4 regions of the Pantoea allii genome follow, and region 1 is predicted to be linked to each of the others. Evidence: predicted binding sites of a transcription regulator. Region 1 holds the regulator's gene; each other region holds the start of a gene.
The links. The regulator CRP, encoded in region 1, controls carbon source genes, mostly activating them, when cyclic AMP is high. The targets are predictions, from matches to a motif close to ATGTGANNNNNNTCACAT.

Region 1 (4,215 bases):
GTGGCTGGAACAGCGCGTGCCACAGTGGATTTCCCCTTATCTGGATAGCTAACCCTGTGATGATTCCCTGGCAACAGGTTTCCCCCGAAACCCTCGAAAATTTAATTGAAGCCTTTGTCCTGCGCGAAGGCACCGACTACGGTGAACAGGAGCTCAGCCTGACGGAAAAAGTCGCCGATGTGCGACGTCAGCTGCAGCAGGGTGAGGTGGTACTGGTCTGGTCTGAGCTTCACGAATCGGTAAACATCATGCGCAAAAGCGAGTTTCGCGGCTGATGCACAGAATGAAAAATCGTGCTAACAATGCTCATCGCCCGACTTCACAGGGAGTTTTACTATGTCTGCACGCCATCCGATCATTGCGGTAACGGGTTCCAGTGGCGCGGGAACCACCACCACCAGCCTGGCATTCCGTAAAATTTTTCAGCAACTCAATTTGCACGCTGCCGAGCTGGAAGGTGACAGCTTTCACCGTTTTACCCGGCCAGAAATGGATATGGCGATTCGTAAAGCACGCGATCTGGGTCGCCACATCAGCTATTTTGGCCCGGAAGCGAATGACTTTGGCCTGCTGGAACAAACCTTTATTGAATACGGTGAGCACGGCAAAGGCCAGTCACGGAAATACCTGCACACCTACGACGAAGCCGTGCCCTGGAATCAGGTGCCGGGCACCTTTACGCCGTGGCAGCCGCTGCCCCCGGATACGGACGTGCTTTTTTATGAAGGACTGCACGGCGGGGTGATGACGGCTCAGCATAACGTCGCTGAAAAGGTGGATTTACTGGTCGGCGTGGTGCCGATTGTCAACCTGGAGTGGATTCAGAAGCTGGTCCGCGATACCGGTGAACGCGGCCATTCCCGTGAGGCCGTCATGGATTCGGTTGTGCGCTCAATGGAAGATTACATCAACTTCATAACGCCACAATTCTCACGCACCCATATCAACTTTCAGCGCGTCCCTACCGTGGATACCTCCAACCCGTTTGCGGCCCGCACCATTCCTTCGCTGGATGAGAGTTTTGTCGTCATTCACTTTCAGTGTCTGGAAGATATTGATTTCCCTTATCTGCTGGCCATGCTGCAGGGATCGTTCATTTCCAATATCAATACGCTGGTGGTACCGGGCGGAAAAATGGGGCTGGCGATGGAGTTGATTATGGCGCCGTTGGTGAAACGGCTCATGGAAGGCAAACGCATTGAATAAAATCAGAGGCCGCGCGGGCCTCTGAGAGATCACAGCTCGATAACCTCGTAGCTGTGGGTGATCGCGACCCCTTTGCCTAACATAATGGCAACCGAGCAATATTTTTCCGCCGACAGGTCGACCGCACGCGCCACGGCTTTATCTGAAAGTGCTTTTCCACTCACGATAAAATGCAGGTTGATACGGGTAAAGATGCGAGGGGCTTCTTCCCGACGCTCTGATTCGAGTTTTACTTCGCAATCAGCCACATCGTTGCGGCCTTTTTGCAAAATTGAAACCACATCGATTGCGCTGCAACCACCGGCCGCCATCAGCACCATTTCCATAGGACTGGGCGCTTTATCACCGGAATTACCATCCATTAAGACCTGATGGCCGGATGATGATTCGCCGAGGAATGTTAACCCTTCAACCCATTTGACTCTTGCCTGCATAATTTCGCCCCCAGAATACCCTGTTTTTGCGCCAGAGTACGCTTTTGCCTGGTAAACAGCAATCCAGAGAAATCAGCCTCATTGCTGAAGCGAGACAACACAAGACAGTCGGCGAAAGCTGTGCTACAAACAGTGCTGAAAATATTTTTTCGTCATCCGAAGATGAAGCCGGGAAGAATTATGCGCTCTGCGCCGAATGCAGCCCGAATAATTTCCTGAATGGAAACACGCTTAACGCTTTCATCGCCTGGCAGGGAAACAGAGCCCTGTATTTTGGGCACGATTACAATAGAGGATAATAGCGAATGGTTCTCGGCAAACCGCAAACAGACCCTACACTTGAATGGTTCCTGTCCCATTGCCATATTCACAAGTATCCATCCAAAAGTACGCTGATTCATCAAGGTGAAAAAGCCGAAACGCTTTACTACATCGTGAAAGGTTCCGTCGCGGTACTGATTAAGGATGAAGAAGGCAAGGAGATGATTCTTTCTTACCTGAATCAAGGCGATTTTATTGGTGAGCTTGGCCTGTTTGAAGAAGGTCAGGAACGCAGCGCCTGGGTACGTGCGAAAACGGCGTGCGAAGTAGCAGAAATTTCCTACAAGAAATTCCGTCAGCTCATCCAGGTTAACCCGGATATTCTGATGCGTCTTTCTTCACAGATGGCGCGCCGTCTTCAGGTGACGTCAGAAAAAGTGGGAAATCTCGCGTTCCTGGATGTCACCGGACGCATTGCACAGACGTTGCTTAACCTGGCTAAACAGCCTGACGCCATGACGCATCCTGACGGCATGCAAATTAAAATTACTCGTCAGGAAATTGGCCAAATCGTTGGTTGTTCACGTGAAACCGTGGGCCGTATCTTGAAGATGCTGGAAGATCAGAATCTGATCTCCGCACACGGCAAAACCATCGTTGTTTACGGCACCCGCTAAGCCTTATTATTCACGGCGTGATGGCAACATTATGCCGTGAATATCTTGTGTTGAGCCCATGTGGCGAAGAATAATTTATCACCCCGAAGTTAACTATGCGCTGCGCCAGACTCTGGTGTTGTGCCTTCCGGTCGCGCTCGGCTGGCTGTTTGGCGATCTGCAAAAAGGGTTGCTGTTCTCATTAGTTCCCGCCTGCTGCAATATTGCTGGCCTGGATACACCGCACAAACGTTTCTTTAAGCGCCTGATTATTGGCGGCAGCCTGTTTGCCTTTGGCAGTTTGCTGATGCAGTGGCTACTGCTCAAAGACGTCCCTCTGCCGTTGATTCTGTTTGCGATGCCGTTACTCCTTGGCGTCACAGGTGAAATCAGCCCGCTGCACGCCCGACTGCTGCCCGGTACGCTGATTGCCGCGATTTTTACCATCAGCCTGATTGGCCGTATGCCCATTTACGTGCCTCCGCTGCTCTATATCGGCGGTACGCTCTGGTACGGATTATTCAACTGGTTTTGGTTCTGGCTGTGGAAAGAGCAGCCGATGCGCGAAAGCCTGAGTTTAATCTACCGTGAGCTGGCAAATTACTGTGACGCAAAGTACAGCTTGCTGACGCAGCTTACCGATCCTGAAAAAGCCCTGCCGCCCCTGCTGGTGCGTCAGCAAAAAGCGGTCGACCTGATTAACACCTGCTACCAACAGATGCATATGTTGTCCGCAAGCCGCGATCACAGCCATAAACGTCTGACCCGGGCATTTCAGGTGGCGCTGGATTTACAGGAACATATCTCCGTCAGCCTGCATCAGCCGGAAGAAGTCCAGAAGCTGGTGGAACAAAGCCATGCGGAAGCCGTTATCCGCTGGAATGCCAGGACGATTTCAGCCCGACTGCGCGAGCTGGCCGACGATATTCTGTATCACCAACTCTCCAGCCGTTTTGATATGGACAAACAGCTGGGTGCGCTGGAAAAAATCGCCCGCCAGCATCCGGACAATCCGGTGGGTAACTTCTGCCTCTATCATTTCAGCCGCATCGCCCGGGTACTTCGTACCCAAAAGCCGCTTTATCAACGTGACCTGATGGCCGATCGCCAGCGTCGTTTGCCGCTGCTGCCCGCGCTGCGAAGCTATCTGTCGTTGCGTTCTTCCGCGCTGCGCACCGCCGGTCGTTTTGCCGTCATGCTGATGCTGGGCAGCGCCCTGGCGGTGTTTTTCTCCATTCCAAAGCCCTACTGGATTTTGATGACAATCATGTTTGTCAGCCAGAGCAACTACAGTGCAACCCGGGTTCGTATCCAGCACCGGGCCCTGGGCACCTTTGCCGGGTTGGTCATTGCGGCAGCCTCGCTGCGCCTGGATGTGCCAGAGCCGCTGGTGTTGAGCATCATGCTGGCCATTACCTTTATCAGCTATCGCTTTACCCGACAGTTTTACGGCTGGTCGATGGTAGGATTTACGGTCACGGCCGTTTATACGCTGCAACTGCTCTCCCTTAACGGGGCACAGTTTTTATTGCCCCGCCTGCTGGATACGCTGATGGGTTGCCTGATCGCCTTTGGTGGCATGTTATGGCTGTGGCCGCAGTGGCAGAGCGCGCTGTTGCGTCAGAATGCGCATGATGCACTGGAGGCCTGTCAGGACG
Region 2 (4,215 bases), 500 kb from region 1:
CGGGAACTCAAACACGCCAACCGGGCCATTCCACAGGATGGTTTTAGCATTCTTCAGAATGTCCGCCATGGCCTGGGCTGTCTCATCGCCGAAGTCCATAATCTCTTCGTTATCTGCGACTTCTGAAACCTTTTTCACGGTTGCTGGGGCAGTTTCAGAGAATTCCGTGCCAACACGGGAGTCGGTTGGAACAGGAATACCATATTGATCGCGCAGGCCTTTTGCCGCCTCAACGAAGTCTGGCTCGTACAGCGATTTGCCCACGTTGTTGTCGATCGCGACAAAGGTATTCGCAATGCCACCGCCGACAATCACGGTATCAGCAATCTTCACCAGCGACTGCAGCACATCGAATTTGGTCGATACTTTAGAACCACCCACCACGGCCACCAGCGGACGCTCAGGGCTTTTCATCACTTTACCCAGCGCTTCCAGTTCTGCAGACAGCAGTGGACCTGCACAGGCGACAGGCGCAAATTTACCGACGCCGTGCGTCGATGCCTGGGCGCGGTGCGCGGTACCAAACGCATCCATCACAAAGACGTCGCACAGCGCAGCATATTTCTTAGACAGCGCTTCGTCGTCTTTCTTTTCGCCTTTGTTAAAGCGCACGTTTTCCAGTACCACCAGTTCACCTGCGCCGATGTCGACACCGTCAAGGTAGTCTTTCGCCAGGGTAACCTGAGTACCGTTCAGTTTTTCTTTCAGGTAGTTCACTACTGGCAGCAGTGAGAATTCTTCGTTGTATTCACCTTCGGTCGGGCGACCCAGGTGAGAGGTAACCATCACTTTGGCGCCCTGTTTCAACGCCGCTTCGATAGTTGGCAGTGAAGCACGAATACGTGCATCCGACGTCACTTTCCCTTCTTTCACTGGTACGTTGAGATCGGCGCGAATTAATACGCGTTTGCCAGCAAGATCCAGATCGGTCATCTTAATTACGGACATGGTGAACCCTCTCGTTGATTCTCATAAGTTTTGCCAGACGCAAACCGCGTCTTACCTGAAACCGCTTGCGGCCATCGCTAACGTTGTGTCGAGCATTCGGTTAGCAAAGCCCCATTCGTTGTCACACCAGACCAGGGTTTTGATCAGATGCTGACCGCTGACCCGCGTTTGTGTACCGTCCACAATGGCACTGTGCGGATCATGGTTGAAATCTACTGAGACTAACGGCAATTCCGTATAGTCAACTATACCACGAAATGCCCCTTCTGCCGCGCTTTGCAACAAGGCGTTAACCTCGCAGGCCCGTACGGGCTGGCGTACAGAAACGCTGAGATCAATGGCTGTCACGTTGATCGTCGGCACGCGAACCGCAATGGCTTCGAAGCGATCGTTAAATTTCGGAAAAATACGCGTAATGCCCGCCGCCAATCGGGTATCGACCGGGATGATAGACTGACTGGCCGCACGCGTACGGCGCAGATCGCTGTGATAAGCGTCAATCACCTGCTGATCGTGCATCGCCGAATGGATGGTCGTTACCGTGCCCGACTCAATACCAAAGGCGTCATCCAGCAGCTTAATCACCGGAATGATGCAGTTGGTGGTACAGGATGCATTAGAGACAATACAGTCCGTTTGTTTCAGCTCCTGCTCGTTGACGCCGTACACCACGGTTGCATCAAGATCGTTACCACCCGGATGGGAAAACAGGACTTTTTTCGCCCCCGCACGCAAATGGGCTTCGCCATCGTCGCGGGAACCGTAAACGCCGGTACAGTCCAGCACCACGTCAACGTTAAGCTCGCGCCAGGGCAGCTCATCCAGTCCGGCCTGGTGCAGAATGCGAATAATATCGTCCCCGACCCACAGCTGGTCACGCTCCTGACGGACATCCAGTGCAAAACGTCCATGGCTGGTGTCGTACTTCAGCAGGTGCGCCATGCCTGCGGCTTCAGCCAGTTCGTTAACCGCCACCACCGTAATTTCAGCGCGGCGCCCCGTTTCATACAGTGCACGCAACACGTTGCGTCCAATGCGACCAAAGCCGTTTATCGCTACCCGAATGGTCATCTTTCTCCTGCCAAACCAGACTGAAAAAAAGGTGCTGATAGCCTGAGCGTTTCGCTGCATTTTGTACAGGAGATTCTTAGCCCGGGACAGAGCAAAGCGGCCCAAACTGAAACGGTTCAGCTAGGATAATGGAAGGAAGGAATAACGGGAATGATTGCGATCAAGGGCGCTGCTTATTTTTGGATCTACGTCACAAAAACGGGCAAAAAATCGCTATTACTGGAGGAATAATTTGGTTAATAAGGGGACGGATTCCGCCCCCTTTAATCAGAAGGCAGGCGTGCATTCACTCGCCTGCCTCTCTTTACTATGCCAGCAACGCTTTGGCTTTCGCTACCACGTTATCTACCGTGAAGCCAAAGACTTCAAACAGCTTCTCAGCTGGCGCTGACTCACCAAAGGTAGTCATGCCGATGATTGCGCCGTTCAGACCGGTATATTTAAACCAGTAATCTGCAATACCGGCTTCAATCGCAACGCGTGCGGCAACGGCTTTCGGCAGGACCGATTCACGATATTCAGCCGACTGCTTGTCGAAGGCATCGGTAGAGGGCATGGAGACCACACGTACCTTACGGCCTTCATCGGTCAGCTTCTGATACGCGGCTACAGCCAGTTCAACTTCGGAACCGGTGGCAATCAGGATCAGCTCTGGCGTGCCTGCGCTGTCTTTCAGCACGTAACCGCCACGCGCGACGTTTGCCAGCTGCTCCGCGGTACGATCCTGTTGTGCCAGATTCTGGCGAGAGAAGATCAGTGCGCTTGGGCCGTCTTTACGCTCGATGGCATATTTCCACGCAACCGCCGATTCAACCTGGTCACACGGACGCCACAGGCTCATGTTTGGCGTGGTGCGCAGGCTTGCCATCTGCTCTACCGGCTGGTGAGTCGGGCCATCTTCGCCCAGACCAATGGAGTCGTGGGTATAAACCATGATCTGACGGATTTTCATCAGGGCAGCCATACGGGCGGCGTTACGCGCATACTCAACAAACATCAGGAAGGTTGCGGTGTAAGGCAGGAAGCCACCGTGCAGCGCCAGACCGTTAGCAATGGCGGTCATACCAAACTCACGCACGCCATAATGGATATAGTTACCGGCTGCGTCTTCATTGATTGGCTTAGAACCTGACCAGATGGTGAGGTTACTTGGTGCCAGGTCAGCAGAACCGCCCAGATATTCTGGCAGGATTTTACCAAAGGCTTCGATAGCATTTTGTGACGCTTTACGGCTGGCAATTTTCGCCGGATTCGCCTGTAACTGCTCGACAAACTTCTGCGATTCCTGCTGCCAGTTAGCTGGCAGGTCATTGCTCATGCGGCGGGTAAACTCAGCGGCCAGCTCAGGGAAAGCCTTAGCATAGGCTGCAAATTTGGTATTCCACGCCGCTTCTTTGGCCTGGCCCGCTTCTTTAGCATCCCACTCAGCATAAATATCTGAAGGAATCACGAAAGGAGGATATTCCCAGCCTAACTGCTTACGGGTCAGTGCAATTTCGTCATCGCCCAGTGGCGCGCCGTGTGAGTCATGGGTACCGGCTTTATTCGGTGAACCAAAACCAATAACGGTTTTGCACATCAGCAGTGAAGGCTTGTCGCTAACGGCTTTCGCTTCTTCAATCGCTTTGGCGATAGCATCGGCGTTGTGACCATCTACGCCACGTACCACGTGCCAGCCGTACGCTTCAAAGCGCTTAGCGGTGTCATCGGTAAACCAGCCGTCAACGTGACCATCAATTGAAATGCCATTGTCATCATAGAATGCCACCAGCTTGCCCAGCTTCAGCGTACCCGCCAGCGAGCAAACTTCGTGTGAAATGCCTTCCATCATGCAGCCGTCACCCATAAAGACCCAGGTATTATGGTCTACGATGTCATGGCCCGGCCGGTTGAACTGCGCTGCCAGCGTGCGTTCAGCAATGGCAAAACCCACCGCGTTAGCAATGCCCTGCCCCAGCGGACCGGTGGTGGTTTCCACGCCGACGGTATAGCCGTACTCAGGGTGACCCGGCGTTTTAGAGTGCAGTTGACGGAAGTTTTCCAGCTCACTGATCGGTAAATCGTAGCCGGTCAGGTGCAGCAGGCTGTAAATCAGCATGGAGCCGTGGCCGTTAGACAGCACAAAACGGTCACGATCGGCCCAGTGTGGGTTGGTTGGGTTATGATTGAGATAGCCGCGCCACAATACTTCGGCGA
Region 3 (4,215 bases), 1.9 Mb from region 1:
GGGGCATTAACCAACAAGTTTGGTCGCGGTCCGGTGATGTTGGGTTCTACCCTGATTATGCTGACAGGCTTACTCCTGACTGCCTTTAACGCCCTTGTGCTGGTGTTTGTCGGTATGATGCTGTTTACCGCCGGTTTTTTCGCCGCCCACGCTGTTGCCAGCGGCTGGATTGGTCCTCGCGCCCGCCGGGCAAAAGGTCAGGCCTCTTCGCTGTATTTGTTCAGCTATTACGTGGGCTCCAGCGTGGCTGGCACGGCAGGCGGCTTTTTCTGGCATCAGTTTGGCTGGGACGGTATTACGCTGTTCATCTCCGCTTTACTGCTGGTGGCACTGTGGGTTGCCTGGCAGTTGCACAGGCGCAAACTCTAGCAAATCTTAATAAATATTCCGGGTGGTTTGCTGCCCGGAATGCGTCCTGTACAAGAATTGTCCGTATTATCAGCGTGATTGCTGATTTCACGCGTTTCCCCGCTATACTCGTTTTGATCCCAAAGATTAATGTAATCTTTGAATTCACAGCAAAGGGGAGACCTAATGGCGCGTTACTATTACGTCAACAAACAATCAGGCTACAACAATAATCATGTTGTGCATGCAAATGGCTGTAAATACCTTCCGGACCTGGAAGGTCGGCTGTTTCTTGGCACGTTTTATTCGGCGACCGCCGCCATTCAGCAGGCGCGCAAATATTATCCCGGCTCTTTAGGCTGTGAGGAATGTTGCCCGGTGACCGCGGCTAAACCTCAGCCTGCCCAGGACAGTGTGGCGCTTAAGCACGGCGTCGATTTCTGATTACGCGCGCCCGTTTGACGTAACGATGGCGGTTCCTGGCCGCCATCCTCAACCACTCCTGTGTTGCCCTTTATATCGCCCCTCTCTGCTGCCTGACGCGGCCAATCATCCTTTCGTTATCCCAGCCAGAAGTGGTCAATTCGTTAAGCTTTTTCGCTTTTTTCCGTTATCTTAGAGCCCTTACTTTCTGACAGGGATTTACCATGCGTGATAAATTTGCCGCATCTCAAATTGCGCTTCACTGGCTTACCGTTTTGCTGCTTGTCATCGCCTATGCCACCATGGAACTGCGCGGCTATGTCGAACGCGGCTCCTGGCAGCGCTTTGCCATGATGGTGACGCACTTCAGCGCCGGGGCGACCATTCTGGTGGTGATGTTGTCGCGGTTGCTGCTGAAAATCCGTCATCGCAGTCCTGCAATTATTCCCCCGGTGCCGCGCTGGCAAACCGGCCTGGCCCACCTGACGCACACACTGATTTATGCGCTTTTCATTACCCTTCCGGTGCTGGGTCTGGCGTCGCGTTATCTGAAAGGACGTGAGTGGTGGTTATTTGGCATTCCGATGCCAATGGCCGGCGAGCCTGACTTTGATCTGGCGGACACACTGACCGACTGGCACGAGACGCTCGCTCCCTTAGGCTACTGGCTGATTGGCTTGCATGTGGCAGCGGCGCTGTTTCATCACTATGCCCTGAAAGATAATACGTTGGGGCGCATGATGCCCGGACAACGTAATCGCCAGCCATAAACACCACCTGCAGGCGTCAGGCTAAAAAATTTCATCTTAATCGGCGCCTGGTGGTTCCACCCGGCGCTTAATTCCTCCACAATAACCGCTAAATTGTGACGCAGGTCACTCTCATGGGGTGAGCATTTTCATCCATTTTTGACGCACAGACTGATTTAACTTCTCATGCCATCAACAACTGTTTCCCGTAAAACGGCCTGGCTACGCGTGGTGCTGCTGGCCATCGCCGCTTTTGTTTTTAATACTACCGAGTTCGTGCCGGTGGGATTGCTTTCAGATATTGCTGCAGGCTTTTCGATGAAAACATCGGAAGTGGGGATTATGCTGACGATCTATGCCTGGGTGGTGGCCTTGTTGTCACTGCCTTTGATGCTGTTGACGCGAAATTTTGAGCGCCGGTTACTGTTAACGGTGCTGTTTAGCGTCTTTATTGCCAGCCATGTGCTCTCGACGTTTGCATGGAGCTTTAGCTCCCTGATCGTGTCACGTATTGGCATTGCGCTATCCCACGCCGTGTTCTGGTCCATTACGGCTTCGCTGGCCATTCGCGTTGCGCCTGCAGGTAAAAAGACCCAGGCGCTGAGCATGCTGGCGACCGGGACTGCGCTGGCGATGGTGCTGGGCGTGCCTATCGGCCGTATTGTGGGCCAGGCATTGGGCTGGCGTACCACGTTCGGCGTGATCGGACTGTCTGGATTGGTGCTGATGATTATGCTGGTCCGCATATTACCCCGGCTGCCCAGCGAGCACACGGGATCGCTCAGCAGCGTTCCCCTGCTGTTCCGCCGTCCGGCGCTGGTGGGAATGTATCTGCTGGTGACGTTGGTGGTGACCGCGCACTACACCGCTTACAGCTACATTGAGCCCTTTATGCAGCTTGTCGCCAACGCCAGCGAGGGGTTCACGACGTTACTGCTGCTGCTGTTTGGTTCGGCGGGCATTGTCGGCAGCCTGTTGTTCAGCTCGCTGGGTAAAAAATTCCCCTCTGCACTGCTGATTGCCGCTATTGCCCTGGTGACCCTGTGCATGGGGCTGTTAATCTTCGCGGCTGTTCGCCCTGGGGCTATCATTACCCTGTGCGTGATTTGGGGAATGGCCATGATGATGATCGGCCTGGGGATGCAAATCCGCGTGCTGTCTCTGGCCCCTGATGCCACGGATGTGGCGATGTCATTAATGTCCGGTATTTATAATATCGGTATCGGCGCGGGTGCGCTGTTAGGCAGTCAGGTTAGCGCTTATATGAGTCTGTCTGATGTGGGTAATGTGGGGGCGATGATTGGTCTGGCCGCACTATTATGGTGTGTCTGTATTTTCAAACGTTATCCACAGTTACGTTCTAATGGCTGATAATAACAGGCTTCAGATTTTATCTGGAGCCTGATGTTATTTACTGCTCCCCGTCACGCTCGTCTCAAATAAGATCACAGACCGTGCGACGTAAAACTCCGGTGCCCTTCCAGGCCCTGCTAAATAGCCGCTTATCAGGGTGAATCACTCTGACATTCTGAGAAATAGCGCTGCGTTCCGCCTCACCGAAAACGGTCAGATTGCTGAACAGTCATGCACCGTCCAGCCTGACGTACCGGACATCGGTCTGGCTGAAGTAAGTCCCCGGCCCTGTTTACCCGCCAGTCAACGATAAAATGCCCCCTGAAAATACCTGCAATCCTTAAGCTTATATTCTTAGCCTTTTTTATGGTCGTTACGCCCAGCGGTGCAGGATCAACAGGTTTAAACGTGTTGTATTAAATGCTTAATTAAAATGCATCGCTCATTGTTCAAAAAACGTATCGCGCATTGATTTAGGCCAATAGAATTTAACCTGCGGGTTATAAAGCCCGTCGGTTACTACGCAGAACTTAATATCACCTCAATAATCTCAACACTTCCATTACATCTGTTTACCCCGTATAACAGAGAAAATAATTAACGTCAGGTGTCATGATGACGAGAAAATGGTTAACGCTCTATTTATCGCGTAACGTCAGCCAGGTGATGCTGGAAGACTTTCGGGCAATTTTACCCGCGGATGGGTTGAAAATTTTTGTTAATGACTTAGACGACACACACCATGCCACAGTAGAATGTGTTCAGGCAGAGGATTCATGCGCACTCATCGCCTCTGCCGTTGTCGTGTGGCGTCAACTGGGCCATATCCACACGATGATGTACACCAAAGGCGAGCTGCAGCGTTCGGTTAATGAAGCGACCCAGTTTGAGCTGTTTACGTTGCTGAAGAACCATCGTGCCGTGCTACGGCTGGCGTAGCCCCGGAATAACATGGTCCCTGAATATTCATCCCTAACAACCCTGACAGGATAAACATGAGAATTGGTCTGTTGTTCCCCATCGCTATCATCGTGGCCGGTATCGGTTTTCTCGCCTGGTTTATTGGCAGTGGCCTGGCCATGCCGGGCTCCTGAGCTTAACGTAGCTGACTGTCTTTACTGCCGCGACGGTTATACAGACTGCTGTCTTTTTGTTGCTTATCGATTTTTTCCTGACAGGCGACACAGTAGCGCACGCCTTTCAGTGCCTGACGACGGGCAGCCGGAATCGGCTCACCGCAAAGTTCACACTCTGTGGCGCTTTCTCCCTGGCCAAGCGACTGACGTACGCGTTCAATACCGTCGTTGACCGTACTGTCGATCTGTTCCTGTACCGCCCCTTC
Region 4 (4,215 bases), 1.3 Mb from region 1:
CGAAGCAGCGTACAGTCCAAGGCTATGTAATGCAGACCTGGCGCCCACCCGCAATCAAAACTGGTCGTGGTACAACATCTTTTCGTTTTGGATGTCGGACGTACACAGCATGGGTGGATATGTGGTAGCGGCAAGCTTCTTTACGCTCGGGCTGGCCAGTTGGCAGGTGCTGCTGTGTCTGCTGGCAGGGATCTGTATCGTGCAGCTTTGCGCCAACCTGGTGGCTAAGCCGAGTCAAATGGCGGGCGTGCCTTATGCGGTTATTTGCCGTCAGGCATTTGGTGTCTTTGGCGCCAATATTCCGGCGGTGATTCGCGGATTGATTGCTTTCGCCTGGTACGGCATTCAGACCTGGCTGGCGGCCAATGCGCTGATGTTGGTGCTGTTAAAGTTTTATCCTGCGCTCGAAAGTCTGACACACAGCCACTGGCTTGGCCTGTCTCAGTTGGGATGGTGCTGCTTTGGGGTGATGTGGATTCTCCAGGCCATGGTGTTCTGGCACGGCATGAGCGCGATCAAACGCTTTATTGATATTGCCGGTCCTGCAGTTTACGTGGTGATGCTGGCATTGGCCGGCTGGATTGTATACAAAACAGGTTTCGACGGTATTTCGTTTACGCTTGCCAGCAAACAACTGACGGCAGGTGAACAGACCTGGCAAATGATTACCGCCACGGCGCTGGTTGTCTCTTACTTCTCAGGTCCGCTGCTGAATTTTGGCGATTTCTCGCGTTACAGCAAAAGCATGGGCGACATTCGTCGGGGTAATCGCTGGGGGCTGCCGTTCAACTTTCTGCTGTTCTCCATCGTTACCGTGGTGATTGTCTCCGGCACACAGTCGCTGTTTGGTAAAATGATCACCGATCCAATCGAAACCGTCAGCATGGTGGGGAGTGATTTAGCCGTGGCAATTGGCCTGTTGACGATGATTACCGCCACGATTGGTATCAACATTGTTGCGAACTTTGTGTCACCCGCTTTCGATTTTTCAAACTGCTCACCGCAGAAAATTAGCTTCCGTACAGGTGGAATGATTGCGGCAGTAGGTTCGGTGCTGTTAACGCCCTGGAATCTTTTCCAGTCGCCGGAACTGATTCACTACACGCTGGATGTGTTGGGCTCTTTTATCGGCCCACTGTTTGGCATTTTATTAGCGGATTTTTATCTGATTAAAGGCGGCCGCGTTTATGTTGATGACCTGTTCGATGACACGCCAAAAGGGCGCTACTGGTATCGCGGTGGATTTAATCCAAAAGCCATTGGTGCATTATTGCCTGCGGTCGCAATCTGCCTGGTGATCAGTTTTATCCCTGCCCTGCATCAGGTGGCCAACTTTAGCTGGTTTATCGGTGTGGCGCTGGCTGCCGGTGGCTACTGGATGGTGGCACGCGAAAAGCAGACCGTTGAGAAAGATCGCCCAATGGCTTCTGGTGCGGCGGTGATGCAGAAGGAATAGCGGCCTGTCCACAAGCCCTGTGGCTGTACAGTAACCCCATAAAACGACTCTACGTAGAGTCGTTTTTCGTTGGGCCGCAGACCACCGGACTGCATTGATGAGGAATGATTTTGACTGGTTTTTCTATTCAGCATTGAGTGCCCTATCCTGCATCCGCGTATCAACACGCTATCTTGATGCATATCAGCCTTCCCTCTTTCGTAGAAACGCTCCGCGTTCGCATTGATCCTGTCTTTGCCAGCTGAAACTCAGTAGGTATAAAAAACTTAAAAATCATAAGTATAAACCTTTACAGAGTCAGCTAACCCTGTCGCAACGGCAAATAAAGAATGCGATGCCCCAGTAAAAAAGATTCAGTTCAAAACAAAAAATAGTTCAAATTGAAAGTTAAATAATTTATTTGTGATCTATATAAAATATTTACCCCTTCAAAACGATTATATTTTTTTCGAGTTAAGGCGTAGCAAGCGCGAAAATCCAGGCAACCTTAAAGGAGTGGCAACATGATTGATGCAATCACCTTTGGTGCGGAATGGTTTATTGGACTGTTCCAGAAAGGAGGTGAAGTTTTTGTCGGCATGGTGACAGGAATTTTACCTTTGTTAATTAGTTTATTAGTCGTAATGAACGCGTTGATCAGATTCGTAGGGCAGCATCGAATTGAGCGACTGGCACAAAAATGTGCGGGCAACCCTGTTTCACGCTATCTGCTTTTACCGCTTATCGGCACCTTCGTTTTTTGTAACCCTATGACACTCAGCCTGGGGCGATTTATGCCCGAAAAATACAAGCCAGGATACTACGCGGCCTCTTCGTACAGTTGCCATTCCATGAATGGATTATTTCCTCATGTTAATCCAGGCGAACTTTTTGTTTATTTAGGCGTTGCCAGCGGCCTGACAACCTTAGGTTTGCCCTTAGGTCCCCTTGCTGTTAGCTATTTTCTGGTTGGACTTTTTACTAATTTTTTTCGGGGCTGGATTACCGATCTCACCACCAGCCTGTTTGAAAAAAAGATGGGCATTAAGCTCGACAAAAACGTTCAGCTTTAATAAAGGCGGAAAATAAAATGACGACACAAATCCGTATCGAAAAAGGAAGCAGTGGCTGGGGCGGCCCTTTACAACTTGATATAACACCTGGGAAAAAAATTGTTTACATCACAGCAGGCACCCGACCGTCAATTGTGGACAGGCTCAGCGAAATCACCGGTTGGGAAGCCGTAGATGGTTTTAAACAAGGTGAACCACCCGCTGATGAGATTGGCCTGGCAATCATCGATTGTGGTGGCACGCTACGTTGTGGTCTTTATCCCAAACGAGGTATTCCCACTGTGAATATCCATGCCACGGGGAAATCCGGACCGCTGGCGCAATATATTCTGGAGAACATTTATGTCTCTGGCGTTAAGCCTGAGAATATAAGCATCGTCAATGAAGAGCAGCATGACAGTAAAGAGCAGGTAAACGAGCATGACGCAAAGTTTGCTGCCCTGGCACCGTGTGATTCAACTACGGGTAAAGATTACGATCCGAGTAAAAAAATCACCGAGCAAAGCGACGGTTTACTGGCAAAAATCGGCACGGGAATGGGGACCATCGTTGCCGAATTTTTCCAGGCCGGCCGCGATACAATCGATACCGTACTCAAGACTATTCTCCCTTTTATGGCATTCGTTGCTGCCATCATTGGAATCATCATGGCCTCAGGTTTGGGGGATATGATTGCCCACGGGCTGACCCCACTAGCCACCAATCCGCTTGGATTAATCACGTTGGCGTTAATTTGTTCGTTCCCGCTACTGTCGCCGTTCTTAGGACCGGGGGCGGTGATTGCCCAGGTTATCGGTGTACTTATTGGCGTTCAGATCGGGCTGGGTAATATTCCACCCCATCTTGCCCTGCCTGCCCTGTTTGCCATCAATGCACAAGCTGCTGCGGATTTTATTCCTGTCGGTTTATCGCTGGCGGAGGCGAAACAGGACACCGTGCGCGTGGGGGTTCCTTCTGTACTGGTAGGCCGTTTTCTGACCGGTGCACCGACTGTGCTGATTGCCTGGGCCGTCTCTGCTTTTATTTATCACTGAACGTTAACCTTCTGGAGAAAAGTCATGACGCACTTTGAAACTGAAATAATCAAAGTTGGAATAAATGCCCACGATGCGCTGCTTGAAAACATGATGATTTTATTTCGGGAAGGCGCACCAGCCGATATTCAGGATTATTGCTTTATTCATCAGCATGGCATGCTGATGGGGCATCCTGTAACGGGTTCAACCCTACAGCTGGGAGAAAGGTGTTATCCAGTGACCGCTATCGGTGAGGTCGCGATTGAGAACCTACGCGAGCTGGGACATATCACCGTCGTTTTCGATGGGCAGTCAATAGCGCAATTACCTGGCTCAATCCATGTCAGTGGAAAAGCGCCCGAAAGGATCACCCCTGAAACATCCGTCAAACTCTTTGCTTAGGAGCCTGTTATGTCTGAAGTTGCTGTTGTAATCGGTGGAGGGCAAACGCTGGGTGCGTTTCTGGCGAAAGGATTGGCCGAAGCGGGCTACCGCGTTGCCGTAGCAGATTTGAAGGGTGAAAACGCCAGAAAAGTTGCCTCAGAAATTAACGCCGAATATGGCGCTGATCTGGCCGTGGGGTTTGAGGTTGATGCAACAGATGAGAAAAGTGTTATTGAGCTTGCTGGCAATATCGATACGATCTTTAAACAGGTCAATGTGATGATTTATAGTGCCGGCATGGCAAAAG

Region 2: the regulator CRP is predicted to act here: its motif matches at 2,198-2,215, upstream of epd (erythrose-4-phosphate dehydrogenase).
Region 3: the regulator CRP is predicted to act here: its motif matches at 1,635-1,652, upstream of QNH99_RS11100 (sugar transporter).
Region 4: the regulator CRP is predicted to act here: its motif matches at 1,857-1,874, upstream of QNH99_RS17400 (PTS glucitol/sorbitol transporter subunit IIC).

The regions. Positions count from the first base shown of each region.
Region 1 is NZ_CP125958.1:441,938-446,152, reverse strand. It holds gene QNH99_RS02040 (hydrolase) at 1-52, shown strand, start outside; gene QNH99_RS02035 (YheU family protein) at 57-275, shown strand; gene QNH99_RS02030 (phosphoribulokinase) at 337-1,206, shown strand; gene QNH99_RS02025 (OsmC family protein) at 1,236-1,640, opposite strand; gene crp (cAMP-activated global transcriptional regulator CRP) at 1,946-2,578, shown strand; gene QNH99_RS02015 (YccS/YhfK family putative transporter) at 2,637-4,215, shown strand, end outside.
Region 2 is NZ_CP125958.1:941,398-945,612, reverse strand. It holds gene pgk (phosphoglycerate kinase) at 1-948, opposite strand, end outside; gene epd (erythrose-4-phosphate dehydrogenase) at 1,000-2,019, opposite strand; gene tkt (transketolase) at 2,327-4,215, opposite strand, start outside.
Region 3 is NZ_CP125958.1:2,348,758-2,352,972, reverse strand. It holds gene QNH99_RS11115 (MFS transporter) at 1-369, shown strand, start outside; gene QNH99_RS11110 (hypothetical protein) at 535-792, shown strand; gene cybB (cytochrome b561) at 996-1,541, shown strand; gene QNH99_RS11100 (sugar transporter) at 1,707-2,891, shown strand; gene QNH99_RS11095 (hypothetical protein) at 3,489-3,812, shown strand; gene QNH99_RS11090 (YoaK family small membrane protein) at 3,869-3,967, shown strand; gene QNH99_RS11085 (DksA/TraR family C4-type zinc finger protein) at 3,970-4,215, opposite strand, start outside.
Region 4 is NZ_CP125958.1:3,667,608-3,671,822, forward strand. It holds gene QNH99_RS17395 (NCS1 family nucleobase:cation symporter-1) at 1-1,456, shown strand, start outside; gene QNH99_RS17400 (PTS glucitol/sorbitol transporter subunit IIC) at 1,960-2,508, shown strand; gene QNH99_RS17405 (PTS glucitol/sorbitol transporter subunit IIB) at 2,526-3,542, shown strand; gene QNH99_RS17410 (PTS glucitol/sorbitol transporter subunit IIA) at 3,567-3,926, shown strand; gene srlD (sorbitol-6-phosphate dehydrogenase) at 3,936-4,215, shown strand, end outside.